Regions from separate parts of the Saccharothrix sp. AJ9571 genome, predicted to be linked through region 3. Evidence: riboswitches for the same ligand, from Rfam matches in the RefSeq annotation. Region 3 holds a riboswitch; each other region holds the start of a gene.
The links. A riboswitch is a leader RNA that binds a small molecule or an ion and turns the genes downstream of it on or off. The one in region 3 is predicted to bind cobalamin.
Positions count from the first base shown of each region.

Region 1: another riboswitch for cobalamin. It lies ahead of L3Q67_RS09750 (prenyltransferase/squalene oxidase repeat-containing protein); the one in region 3 lies ahead of L3Q67_RS30870 (TroA family protein).
Region 2: another riboswitch for cobalamin. It lies ahead of metE (5-methyltetrahydropteroyltriglutamate--homocysteine S-methyltransferase); the one in region 3 lies ahead of L3Q67_RS30870 (TroA family protein).

Region 1 is NZ_CP091382.1:2,238,479-2,242,572, forward strand. It holds gene L3Q67_RS09745 (ABC transporter substrate-binding protein) at 1-706, opposite strand, end outside; gene L3Q67_RS09750 (prenyltransferase/squalene oxidase repeat-containing protein) at 703-2,088, opposite strand; cobalamin riboswitch at 2,170-2,317, opposite strand; gene L3Q67_RS09755 (SCO2322-related protein) at 2,310-2,975, opposite strand; gene L3Q67_RS09760 (Gfo/Idh/MocA family protein) at 3,041-3,934, shown strand; gene L3Q67_RS09765 (TNT domain-containing protein) at 3,986-4,094, shown strand, end outside.
Region 2 is NZ_CP091382.1:6,047,932-6,052,025, forward strand. It holds gene metE (5-methyltetrahydropteroyltriglutamate--homocysteine S-methyltransferase) at 1-1,836, opposite strand, end outside; cobalamin riboswitch at 1,948-2,199, opposite strand; gene L3Q67_RS28105 (ribonucleotide-diphosphate reductase subunit beta) at 2,242-3,327, opposite strand; gene L3Q67_RS28110 (ribonucleoside-diphosphate reductase subunit alpha) at 3,341-4,094, opposite strand, start outside.
Region 3 is NZ_CP091382.1:6,657,069-6,661,162, reverse strand. It holds gene L3Q67_RS30880 (class I SAM-dependent methyltransferase) at 1-81, shown strand, start outside; gene L3Q67_RS30875 (FecCD family ABC transporter permease) at 78-1,130, opposite strand; gene L3Q67_RS30870 (TroA family protein) at 1,127-2,116, opposite strand; cobalamin riboswitch at 2,171-2,357, opposite strand; gene L3Q67_RS30865 (family 43 glycosylhydrolase) at 2,458-3,966, shown strand; gene L3Q67_RS30860 (PNPOx family protein) at 4,033-4,094, shown strand, end outside.

The sequences.
Region 1 (4,094 bases), 4.4 Mb from region 3:
CCAGCGACTCGGCGGGCGATGCCGTGGCCGGTGCCGCGACGGCGGCCGACGACGTGGGCGCGGCCGAACTGGTCGGCGCGGGTGGCTCCGCGAGCGGCGCGTCCACAGCCGGAGCGGCTTCCTCCGGCGCGGGCGGGGCGATCGGCACCCCGTCGTGGCCCGGGATCGCGCCGTTCTGCTGGTCGGCGGGCGGCGGTGGCTCGACGGCCTGGCCCGGCCGGACCGGGCCGATGCGCGGTGCCGGATTGGTCTGCGCGGTCTTGCCCAGCGAGAACGACCAGCCCTCGAAGCTGCCCAGCGGCGGCTTCCGGTTCATCACGCCGTACTGGCTGTAGGACCAGCCGCCGCCGTTGGGCGCGTGCCAGTAGCCCCAGTACGCCGTGGTGGGCGGGGTGTCGATGCAGGCTTCGGACTCCGGGCCCGGCTTGCCCTCGACCCGGCAGACGAACGACAACCCCCAGCGCTGCACGCCGGTGAGCTCCAGCCCGGCGTTCTGCAGCGCGCTCAGCCCGCTCGCCTGATCGCCCGGGGCGCAGCGGATGATCGAGTCGCCGCCGAGCTCGTGGAAGTCGATCACCACGGTGACCCCGTTGCCGTCCGGGCAGTACCCGGGCGTGCCCCTGCCGTGGTCGACGGCCGAAGCGGTGGCCACCGGCGCCACGGCCAGCACCAGTGCGGTGGCCGCGGCGATCCGCGCGAGTCTCATCGGAGGCTCCTCCTTCGTCCGGCGACCAGCAGGCCGACGCCGGCGGCGACCAGCACCACACCGCCGACGGCGAACTCCGCGACCGGGGCGCCGGTCTGGGCGAGTTTCTTCTGCGGGGAAGAGCCGGCGGTGTTCTGGGGCGCCGCCGCGAAACCGGCGGAGGAACTCGTGCCCGGCTGGGTGCTGCTCGACTGGCTCGACGAGCTGGACGCGGGCGGAGCCGACGAGGACGACGACGGCACCGAGGTCTCCGACGGCGGGTCGACCGGATCGGGGCCGGGACCGGGGTCGACGGGCGTGTGGGTGATCGGCACCTTCGCCAGCGCCAGCAACGCCTGCGCGGTAGTCCGGCGCCACTGGTCGCGCTGCATGTCCGGGATCCTGCCGCCGACCGCGTTCGCCACGGCGTCGTCGAAGGACTCCTTGTGGTAGGCGATCGCGCCCAGTTCGCCGGTGGCCTTCCCGGCGTTCTGCGTGGTCAGCTGGTGGGTCACCACCCAGTCGGCGGCTCGGTTCGCGGCCGTGGTGTTCCCGCTGGCGGCCAGCGCCTGCCCGGCGAGACCGGTCGAGTTGGTGTTGGAGCCGACGGTCGGCCCCGAACCGCCGAACGAGCCGTCGGCGCGCTGGGTCCGCGCCAGGTAGGCCGCGCCCTTGTCGACGGCGGCCTTCGCCCCGGCGATCCCGGTCTTGTCGGCCTCCAGCAGCGCCTGCACCGCCATGCCGGTGGAATCCGGGTCGATGGTGCTGTCGTCGGTGCAGGCCATCGAGCCTTCGGCGAAGGAGCCGCCGAGGCGGAAGCCACCGGCCGGGCACTGCTGCTTGACCAGGAAGCCGACCGCGTCCGGGGGCACGCCGCCGCTGCGGGCCAGGCCGAGCACGGCGAGCGCCTGGTCGAAGGTGTTGCTCTCGTCGTTGCCGGTGTTCTTGCTGCGCAACTGGCCCTTGAAGTCGCCGTCGGGCGCGATCAGCTCGAGGGTGGCCTGCCGGATGTCGCGGCCGGTGAAGTTCTTCGGGTCACGACCGGCGCTGACCGCGGCGGTGAGCGTCTTGGCCGTGGCCCCGGCGATCCAGGCGGTCGTGTTCGCGTCGATCGGGAAGGTGTAGTAGCCCGCGCCGCCGGTGTTGATCGCGTCGGCCACGGCCGTCACCTCGGGCCGTCCGGTGGCGCTGAGCGCGAACAACGCGTCGATGGTCAGGCCCCAGTCGGTGCCCATGAAGCCGGGGAGCGTGCCGCCGGTCAGCTCACCGGCCAGCCACTTCGCGGCGGTGGCCCCGGCGGCGGTGTGCTTGTCGGCTTCGGCGGCGGGCGAGGGCAGCGCGATCGCGGCCACGAGCGCTCCCGCACCGGTGATCCCGGCGAGCGCACGGACGAAGGCACGCATGAACGACCTTTCCCGGGACGCCCGGGAAACACGCGCGGCGCGGAGCCACTTCCCCAGGACTCCGCCCGCAATCCTCGACAGTGGAGCCTTGCCTGCTCGGCGGGCAGTCCGGCTCACGCCGCGAGGCGGCGTTCACGGTTGCGGGTCAGCGCCGGAATCGCACCGGCTTCCCCCACACGAGCACTTGACAGTAACCCACAGCGGTGGAACCACGGAAGCGATCAGGCAGAGCGCTTCCGCCGGTAGACAGTGATCCCGGCCGCTCCGCCGACCAGGAGCACCGCGGCTCCGCCGAGCACCGCGCCCCACGGGAAACCGGAATCCTGCGGCGCCGGAAGTGCCTCGCCGCCGTTCCACGCGACTCCGCCCGGCGTGACGCCGGAGGTCCCGGTCTGCCGGACCGGCGCGAGCCGCGGGGCCGGGGTGGCGTCGGCGCTCTTGTCCTTGGCGAACGACCAGCCTTCGAAACTGCCCGCCGGGGGCTTCGAGTCCTGCACGCCCGACTGCGCGAACGCCCAGTTCCCGCCCTCCGGCGCCTGCCAGTAGCTCCAGTACGCGGTGACCGGCGGGTAGTCGGCGCAGCCCTCGGCCTCCGGCCCCGGCTTGCCCTCGATCCGGCAGAGCGTGGCCAGCCCCCAGCGCTGTGAGCCGGTCAGCTCGAAGCCCGCGTTCTGCAGCGCGCTCAGGCCGCTGGCCTGTTCGCCGGGGGCGCAGCGGACGATCGGCTCCCCGCCCAGCTCGTGGAAGTCGACCACCACGGTGACCCCGTTGGCGTCCTGGCAGTACCCCGGCGTGCCTTTGCCCTGGTCCACCGCGGCGGCGGTGGTCACCGGAGCGAGGGCCGCGGTGAGCACCGCGACCGCGAGGACTGACCGAAGCCGGCGCATGGGACGACCTTTCTCCAGAGGGCACCAGACGTTAACCCACGCCAGGCGTGAGGCAGGATGTCACCGTGGATCAGCAGTTGCGCGTAGGCCTTGTCGGTGGCGGTCCCTGGGCGAAGACGGTGCACGCGCCGGGATTGGCGGAGCACCCCGGCACCGCGCTGACCGCGATCTGGACTCGCCGCCCCGAAGCCGCGCGCGAACTGGCCGAGGCGCACTGCGCCACGGCCGTGGAAACGGTGGACGACCTGCTCGAGCAGGTCGACGCGGTGGCCTTCGCGGTCCCGCCCGCCGTGCAGGGCGAGATCGCCATCCGCGCGGCGGCCGCGGGCAAGCACCTGATCCTGGAGAAGCCGATCGCCGCGGACCTCGAAACCGCCGAACGGCTGGCCGCGACCGTGGCCGAGGCGGACGTCGCCGCGCTGGTCATGTTCACCCTGCGGTTCGCCATCCAGACGCAGGAGTGGCTGGCCGGGCTCAAGGAAGCGGGCGGCTGGACCGGCGGCAGCGCGCGCTGGCTCTCCGGCGCCCTGCTGAACGAGACCTACCGCGACTCGGCGTGGCGGCACGAGGTCGCGGGCGCGCTCGCGGACGTCGGACCGCACGCATTCGACCTGCTCGACGCGGCGCTGGGCCCGATCACCGGCGTGCTCGCCGCGCACCGGAACGACGGCGACCTGTGGACCGTGCTGCTCGAGCACGAAGGCGGCATCACCAGCACCGCCACGCTCACGCTGCGGCTGCCGATCATGCCCACGGTGGTGGAACTGGCGGTGTACGGCGAGACCGGGTTCCGCTGCGTGAACCAGCGGCCGGGCACGCCGCAGGACAGCTACACCGCCCTGCTCGACGACTTCGCCGCGCTGATCGCCAGCGGTACGCGGGCCCATCCGTGTGACGTCCAGCGGGGGCTGCACATCCAGCGCGTGATCGACCAAGCCCTTCGGGTGGTTTCGAAGTAGCCCGGATAAGGCGGTACCCGGCGCGTTCGCGGCCGGGAAGAATTCCCGATCATGCGCTGGATCAAGAGTCTCGCGGCCACTCTGGCCCTGTTTTCCGCGGTGCTGGTCGTGCCGCCGACGGCTTCGGCTTCGACCGAAGGCCACCTCACCGAATGCTCGG
Region 2 (4,094 bases), 610 kb from region 3:
CAGCAGTTCGCGCAGCGCGGGCTCGTCGACCTGGATGATCCGGATGCCCGCCGACTCCAGGTCGTGCACCTCGTCCCGGATGGCCAGTGCCACCTGCCGCGCGGTGTCGGCGAGCGGCTGGTCGTCGCGCACGAAGGACCACGCGAGGATGGTCACCGGCCCGGTCAGCATGCCCTTGACCGGCTTCGCTGTCAGCGATTGCGCGTACGACGCCCAGTCCACGGTCATCGCCGCGGGCCGGGACACGTCGCCGAACAGGATCGGCGGCCGCACGCACCGCGAGCCGTAGGACTGCACCCAGCCGAACTCCGTCGCGGCGAACCCGGCCAGTTGCTCGGCGAAGTACTGCACCATGTCGTTGCGCTCCGGCTCACCGTGCACCAGCACGTCGAGGCCCAGATCCTCTTGCAGCCGCACCACTTTTTCGATCTCGGCGTGCATCTGCGCGCGGTAGGTCCCCGCGTCGATCCGGCCCGCCCGCAGGGCCGCGCGTGCCTTGCGCACGTCGCCGGTCTGCGGGAACGAACCGATCGTGGTGCTCGGCAACGGGGGCAAGCCCAGCGCTTCCCGTTGCGCCGCCGCGCGTTCGGCGTAGTCACCCCGGCGGCTGTGCTCCGGCTTCAACGCGGAGAGCCGGGCGCGGACGCGGTCGTCGCGGAGGTCGCCGGCGTTCGCCCGGTCGGCGGTCGCCGCGCGCGCCGCGCTCAGGTCCGCGGGCTCTCCGGCGAGCGCTTTGCCGAGAAGAACCACTTCCTCGACCTTCTGCCTGGCGAAAGCCAGCCAGCCACGCAGCCGTTCGTCCACATCGGACTCACGGGCGGTGTCGTACGGCACGTGCAGCAGCGAGCACGAAGTCGACACGCCGACCGAGCCCGCGGTGCCCAGCAGGGTCGCGGCCTTGGCGAGCGCGGCGTCGGCGTCCACCCGCCAGACGTTGCGCCCGTCCACCACCCCGGCCAGCACTTCCTTGTCCCGCAACGCGCTTTCGGCCGCGACGGCGTGCACCGCGTCCGGCTCGGTGACCAGGTCGACCGCGAGCCCGTCGACGGGGGAGCGGGCCAGCACACCGAGCGCGTCACCCAGCGCCCCGAAATACCCGGCGACCAGCAACTTCGGCCGCCGCTCCAAGCCGCCGAGCGCCGCGTACGCCTGCCGCAGCGCCTCCAACTCCTCGGGCGTGCGATCGGCGGCGAAGGCGGGTTCGTCCAGTTGCACCCACCGCACGCCTTCGTCGTGCAGCGTGCCGAGCAAGCGCGCGTAGGCGGTGACCAGGTCGGGGAGCAGGTCGAGCGGGGTGAACCCGCCGGGTGCGCCTTCGGCCGCTTTGGCCAGCAGCAGGTAGGTGACCGGGCCGACGAGCACCGGCCGCGTCTCCACGCCGATGGCCCTGGCCTCGCGGTACTCGTCGAGCGGCTTGCCGCCGGACACGGTGAACTCGGTGTCCGGGCCCAGTTCCGGCACCAGGTAGTGGTAGTTCGTGTCGAACCACTTCGTCATCTCGAGCGCGGGCGCCTCCTGGACCCCGCGCGCCGCGGCGAAGTAGGTGTCGGTCGGCGACAGGCCCAGCTCGGTGAACCGCCGGGGGAGCGCGCCGAACAGCACGGTGTTGTCGAGCACTTGGTCGTAGAAGGAGAAGGTGTTCGACGGGATCGTGTCGAGTCCGGCCTTGGCCAGTCCTCGCCAGGTGTCCAGGCGCAGCCCGCGGGCCACCTTCTGGAGTTCGGCTTCGTCGATCCGGCCGGCCCAGTAGCCCTCGACGGCCTTCTTCAGTTCCCGGTCGGGACCGATCCTCGGGTATCCCAGAACGGTCGAACCCAGGCGGTTGTGCTCTGCCACTGCTCTCTCCTCGCGAGCTGGTCTGACAGCCCGGGGACGGAAAAGAACGCGCGCGAACCAGCGACCTGGTTCGGACGTGTCCTCCCGCGAGACCCGGACCCGCGCACGCCGGCGGCGCGCGCACCACGGGCAGGTATTCGGACTCACGGGCGGGGCTCCTCGTCGAACGACGAGGGGCCGGACCTACTGGCCGTCGCTTCCCGGGCACGTGCCCAGTGCTCGACCGCTTGCGCGGTGACGGCGTTCGTTCCCGCTTACCGCTGCGGGGCAGTCCCGGATTCACACCGGGTTCCCTGTTGCCTTCCCCCGGAGCGCGAAAAGCTCGGCCACGCCCCCGGGGAAACCAGTGGCGTGGCCGAGCCTAGCAAGATCCGCGCGGTGGCGGGTGTGCGCTCGCGCGCACCGTCAGTCCCAGTCGAGGGCCCCGCCGCTCTGGTACTCGATGACGCGGGTCTCGAAGAAGTTCTTCTCCTTCTTCAGGTCCATCGCCTCCGACATCCACGGGAACGGGTTCTCGTTCTCGCCGTAGATCGGCGCCAGGCCGATCTGCTGCGCGCGGCGGTCGGTGATGAAGTGCATGTACTGCTCGCACAGCTGCGCCGACAGCCCGAGCATGCCGCGCGGCATGGTGTCGCGGGCGTAGGCGACCTCGAGCTCGCAGGCCTCCACCAGCATGCCGCGCACCTCGGCCTGGAACTCCTCGGTCCACAGGTGCGGGTTCTCGATCTTGATCTGGTTGATGCAGTCGATGCCGAAGTTCAGGTGGATCGACTCGTCGCGCAGGATGTACTGGTACTGCTCGGCGATGCCGACCATCTTGTTCCGGCGGCCCAGCGACAGGATCTGGGCGAAGCCGGTGTAGAACCACATGCCCTCGAAGATCACGTAGAACGCCACCAGGTCGCGCAGGAACGCCTGGTCGGCCTCGGGGGTCCCGGTCTCGAAGTCCGGGTCCTCCAGGTTCTGCGTGTACTTCAGCGCCCACGCGTCCTTGTCGGAGATCGACGGCACCTCGCGGTACATGTTGAACAGCTCGCCCTCGACCAGGCCGAGGCTCTCGCAGATGTACTGGAAGGTGTGCGTGTGCACGGCCTCCTCGAAGGCCTGGCGCAGCAGGTACTGGCGGCACTCCGGGTTGGTGATCTGCCGGTAGACCGCGAGCACGATGTTGTTCGCGACCAGCGACTCCGCGGTGGCGAAGAAGCCCAGGTTCCGCTTGAGCATCTGCCGCTCGTCCTCGGTGAGGCCGTGCGGGGACTTCCACAGCGCGATGTCGGCCTGCATGGCGACCTCGGTCGGCATCCAGTGGTTGTTGCAGCCGGCCAGGTACTTCTCCCACGCCCAGGTGTACTTGAGCGGGAGCAGCTGGTTCACGTCAGCGCGGGCGTTGATCATGCGCTTGTCGTCCACGCTGATCCGCCCGGCACCCCGCTCGATCTCGCCGAGGCCGGTGGCGTCGGTCAGCGGTGCTGGAGCTTCGGTGTTCGTCATCTTCGGCAGGTCCTTACTGACAGGCTTCGCAGTCGGGGTCGTCGATCCGGCAGGCCGCGCCCTCGGTGGCGGCGAAGTCGACGTCTTCGACCTTGGGCATTTCCTTCGGCTCCGGGGCCGGTGCCGGGGGCACCGCGGGCACCACAGCCGGAACGGACGCCGAAGCCGACGGGGACGGCGAAGCAGCCGGTGCCGGAGCGGGCGAAGCGGCCGGGGCAGCGGGGGTGGCCGGGGCCGGGGTGGCCGAGACCGCGTTCAGCTTGCCGTCGGTGCCGCGCAGGGTGCTCTTCTCCACGTGCGTCGCGGACTGCGCCCGCAGGTAGTACGTGGTCTTGAGGCCCTTGTGCCAGGCGTAGCGGTACAGCTCGTCGAGCTTGCGCCCGCTCGGCGCGGCGATGTAGAGGTTCAGCGACTGCGCCTGGTCGATCCACTTCTGCCGCCGCGAGGCCGCGTCGACCAGCCACCGGCTCTCCACCTCGAACGCGGTGGCGTAGAGCGCCTTGAGGTCGTCGGGCACGCGGTCGATCTGGCCGAGGCTGCCGTCGAAGTACTTCAGGTCCGAGACCATCACCTCGTCCCACAGGCCGCGTTCCTTGAGCGAGCGCACCAGGTGCGGGTTCACCACGGTGAAGTCACCGGACATGTTCGACTTGACGAACAGGTTCTGGAACAGCGGCTCGATGGACTGCCCGACCCCGCAGATGTTGGAGATCGTCGCGGTCGGCGCGATCGCCATCACGTTGGAGTTGCGCATGCCCACCGTGCGC
Region 3 (4,094 bases):
GAGGTCGCCGCGGCGGTCGAAGACGAGTTCACCGTGCGCTACTCCACCCTGGCCGTCACCGCTTCCCGCGCTGCTCGCTAACCGACGCGGGCCCGCGTTCGCGAAGTCCGGTACAGGATGACCACGAACGCGGGCACGCCGATGATCGAGGTGACCACCCCGACCGGCACCTCCTGCGGGTCGAGCGCGGTGCGGGCCAGCGTGTCCACCCAGACCAGGAACACCGCGCCCGCCACCGCGGTCACCGGCAGCAGGCGGAGGTGACCGGGGCCGGCGAGCGCCCGGGCCGCGTGCGGCAGCACCAGCCCGACGAAGCCGACCGCGCCCACCGCGCTGACCAGTGCGGCGGTCAGCAACGCGGTGACGCACAGCAGCACGACCCGCGTGCGTCCCACCGAAACCCCCAGCGCGGCGGCCGTGTCCTGCCCGAGTGCGAACACGTCCAGCGCACGGGCGTGCCCGAAACACACGCCCAGCGCCACGGCCAGCACCAGCGCGCCCACCGCGACCTCCGTCCAGGATGCGCTGGCGAATGAGCCGAGCAGCCAGAACAGCACCCCGCGCGTGGTCTCGGCGTCGGCCGCGGTGAGCACGACGAACGAGGTGAGCGCGGAGAACAACTGCATCGCCGCGACACCGGAGAGCACCACGCGATCGGTACTCCCGCCGAGCATCCGGCTCAGCACCAGCACGGACGCGAACGACAGCGCGGCACCGGCGAAAGCACCGGCGAAAGCACCGGCGGACAACGAAACCACCCCGCCGCCCACGCCGAGCACGACCACCAGCACGGCACCGGTCGACGCACCGGAGGACACACCCAGCACGAAGGGATCCGCCAGCGGATTGCGCAGCAGCGACTGCATCACCACCCCGCACACGCCGAGCCCGGCACCGCAGACCGCGGCCAGCAGCGCCCGCGGCAGCCGCAGGTGCCACACGATGCCGTCACGCAAGGGGCCGAGCACCGGCTCGCCGAGGCCGAGGTGCGCCAGCACGGTCGAATACACCTCGCCGATGCCGATCCCGGCCGGGCCGATGGTGATCACCACCGCGATCGAGAGCACGAGCACGCCGAGCCCCACCACGCAGAACCAGGCCACCTGCGACCCGGTGCGCGGCCGCTTCACCCGGTGAGCCCGAAGTTCCGCAGCGCCTGCGCGACCTGCTCGGTCCCGTCCACGGTCCGGATCGACGGGTTCATCGCCTGCCCGCTGAGCAGCACGAAACGTTTGTTCCTCACGGCTTCGAGGTTCTGGGTGACCGGGTGCGATCCGAGGAAGGCGATCTTGGCCTCACCGGTCTCCGCGGTCTGCGAGCGGCGCGTCAGATCACCGAGCACGATCACCTGCGGATCGCGTTCGGCGACGGTCTCCCAGTTGATCTGCGGCCATTCCGCGTGGGTGTCGTCGAAGACGTTGCGCGCGCCGAGCGTGGTGGTGATGACGCCCGGCGCCCCGCAGCACCCGGCCAGGTAAGGGGATTCGGCGTTGGCGAACCAGTAGAGCAGGCTGACGTTCCGCGCGTCCAGGGTCGCGCGTTCCATCCGCCCCTTCAGCTCCGTGATCAGCTGCTCGCCGCGCGGTTCCACCCCGAACAGGCTCGCCAGCTGGCGGATCTCGGTGTAGACGACCTCCATGGTCAGCGTTTCGGTGCGCACCCCGTCGCCGCCGGCGTCGTTGTCCTTGAGGCAGTCGGTCGGCGAGACGTAGGTCGGCACGCCGAGTTGCTCGAACTGCTCGCGCGTGGCCACGCCGCCCTGGCCGAGCGTGGAGACGAACGAGGCCGCCACGAAGTCCGGCTCGACCGCCAGTACCGCCTCGAAGGACGGGTTGTTCTCGGCCAGCCGGGGCACCTTCGCGTTGTCGGCGGCCAGCGCGGGAAGCACCGGGTCGGTCCAGGTGGCCGTGCCCGCCATCCGGTCGGCCAGCCCCAGCGAAAGCAGGATTTCGGCACTGCCCTGGTTCAGCGCGACCGCGCGCTCGGGTGGCTTGGCCACGCTCACCCGGTGCCCGCAGTTCTCCGCGGTCCGGCCGGCGGGTGGTTCGGCGGGATCCGGCGTGCACGCGGTGAGGAGCAGCGCGGCGGCGATCAGGGCGAAGCGGAACTGGGGCACGGGCGATCCCTGCGTCGAGGGCCCGAACGCGGAGCCCAGCGGTCTGGTGGCCCCGGCCGCGCCGGGGTGCCAGCAGGTCTTCGGACTCGGGGTCGTCCGGGCAGAACGCCTTCCCGGACCGGAGTCCAGTGGCCGCTGTCCTGCCCGTCGCCGCTCACCGCTGCGCGTCAGCTCCGGATTCCCACCGGATTCCCTGACCCACGCCCGGAGCGTGGGTGCGACTGGCGCCCGGAAGGTATCACGCGGCCTGCCGGGCGGCCCTTGACCGGCCTGTGGGATGTCGTGCAATCTTTTCCGAAGTTGTTCGTTGTTGTTGAATAAGGTGCAGGAGCAACCTAAAGATGACCGCTTCCCGGTTCAGATCCGCTTCTCGGGCACTCGCCGCTCTGCTCGTCTCCGGCGCGATGGTGGCGGGGATCGCACCCGCCTCGGCCGCGCAAGTCCCGGACCACGGCACCGCCGAAGCCGGCAATCCGTTCGTCGACGGCTGGTACGCCGATCCGGACGTGGCCATCTACGACAACACCTACTGGGTCTTCCCGACGACCTCGCGGGTCTACGCCGAACAGACGCACCTCGACGCGTTCTCGTCCAAGGACCTCGTGCACTGGACGAAGCACAGCAACGTGCTGACCACCGAATCGGTGTCCTGGGCGAAGTACGCGGTGTGGGCGCCGGCCCCGATCGAGCGCGGCGGCAAGTACTACCTCTACTTCGCCGCCAACGACATCCAGAGCGACTCGGAGCACGGCGGCATCGGGGTGGCCGTCGCCGACCGGCCGGAAGGCCCGTACTCCGACGCGCTCGGCCACCCGCTGATCGACGCGTTCCACCACGGCGCGCAGCCCATCGACCAGGACGTCTTCATCGACGACGACGGTCAGGCGTACATGTACTACGGCGGCTGGGGCCACGCGAACGTGGTCAAGCTGAACGAGGACATGACCAGCCTCGGCACCTTCGAAGACGGCAGCACCTACCGCGAGATCACCCCGACGCCGGAGTACGTCGAGGGCTCGCAGATGTTCAAGCGGAACGGCAAGTACTACCTGATGTGGTCCGAAGGCGGCTGGACCGGGCCGAACTACTCGGTGTCCTACGCCATGGCCGACTCGCCGCTCGGGCCGTTCACCAAGCTGGACAAGGTGCTCGCGCAGGACCCCGCGGTGGCACGCGGCTCGGGGCACAACTCCGTGATCAACGTGCCGGGCACGGACATCTGGTACATCGTCTACCACCGGCGCCCGCTCAGCGAGACCAACGGCAACCACCGCCAGCTCGCCTACGACCGGATGAACTTCAACGACGACGGCACCATCGCGCGCATCACGATGAAGGTCGAGGACAACTTCGCCGACGACAACACCTTCGGCTGGAAGACCTACGGCGGGCAGTGGGCGGCGAAGGCCGGGCAGCTGCGCGCGGACCGCTCGGCGGGCGGGAAAGCGTTGCTGGACACCAACTTCGGGAACTTCACGCAGGACACCGACGTGCGGCTGACCTCCAGCCGCGGGGACGCCGGGGTCGTCTTCCGGGCGACCGGCGCCGCGGTGGGCACCGACAGCTACCGGGGCTACTACGCCGGGATCACCGCGGCGGGGCAGGTCGTGCTCGGCCGCGCCGACAACTCGTGGACCGAACTGGCTTCGGCTCCGGTGAGTGGCGCGATCGGCAAGACCCACCACCTCCGGGTGACCGCGGTCGGCTCCTCCCTCCAGGTCTTCGTCGACGACCTGACCACGCCGAAGCTCAGCGTCACCGACAGCACCCACACCAGCGGCTCCAACGGGGTCCGGGTCTTCGGCGCTTCGGCGTTGTTCGACAACGTCAAGGTGCGCCCGGCGGGCTGAGTGTCGATCGCGGGTGGCGCCGTTCGTGTAGGAAGTGCAGATTCCGCGCGAAGGGAGTCATCCGCGATGGCGTTCAGCGAAGAAGAGCTCGCCTACCTGCGCTCGCAGCCACTCGCCCGGCTGTCCAC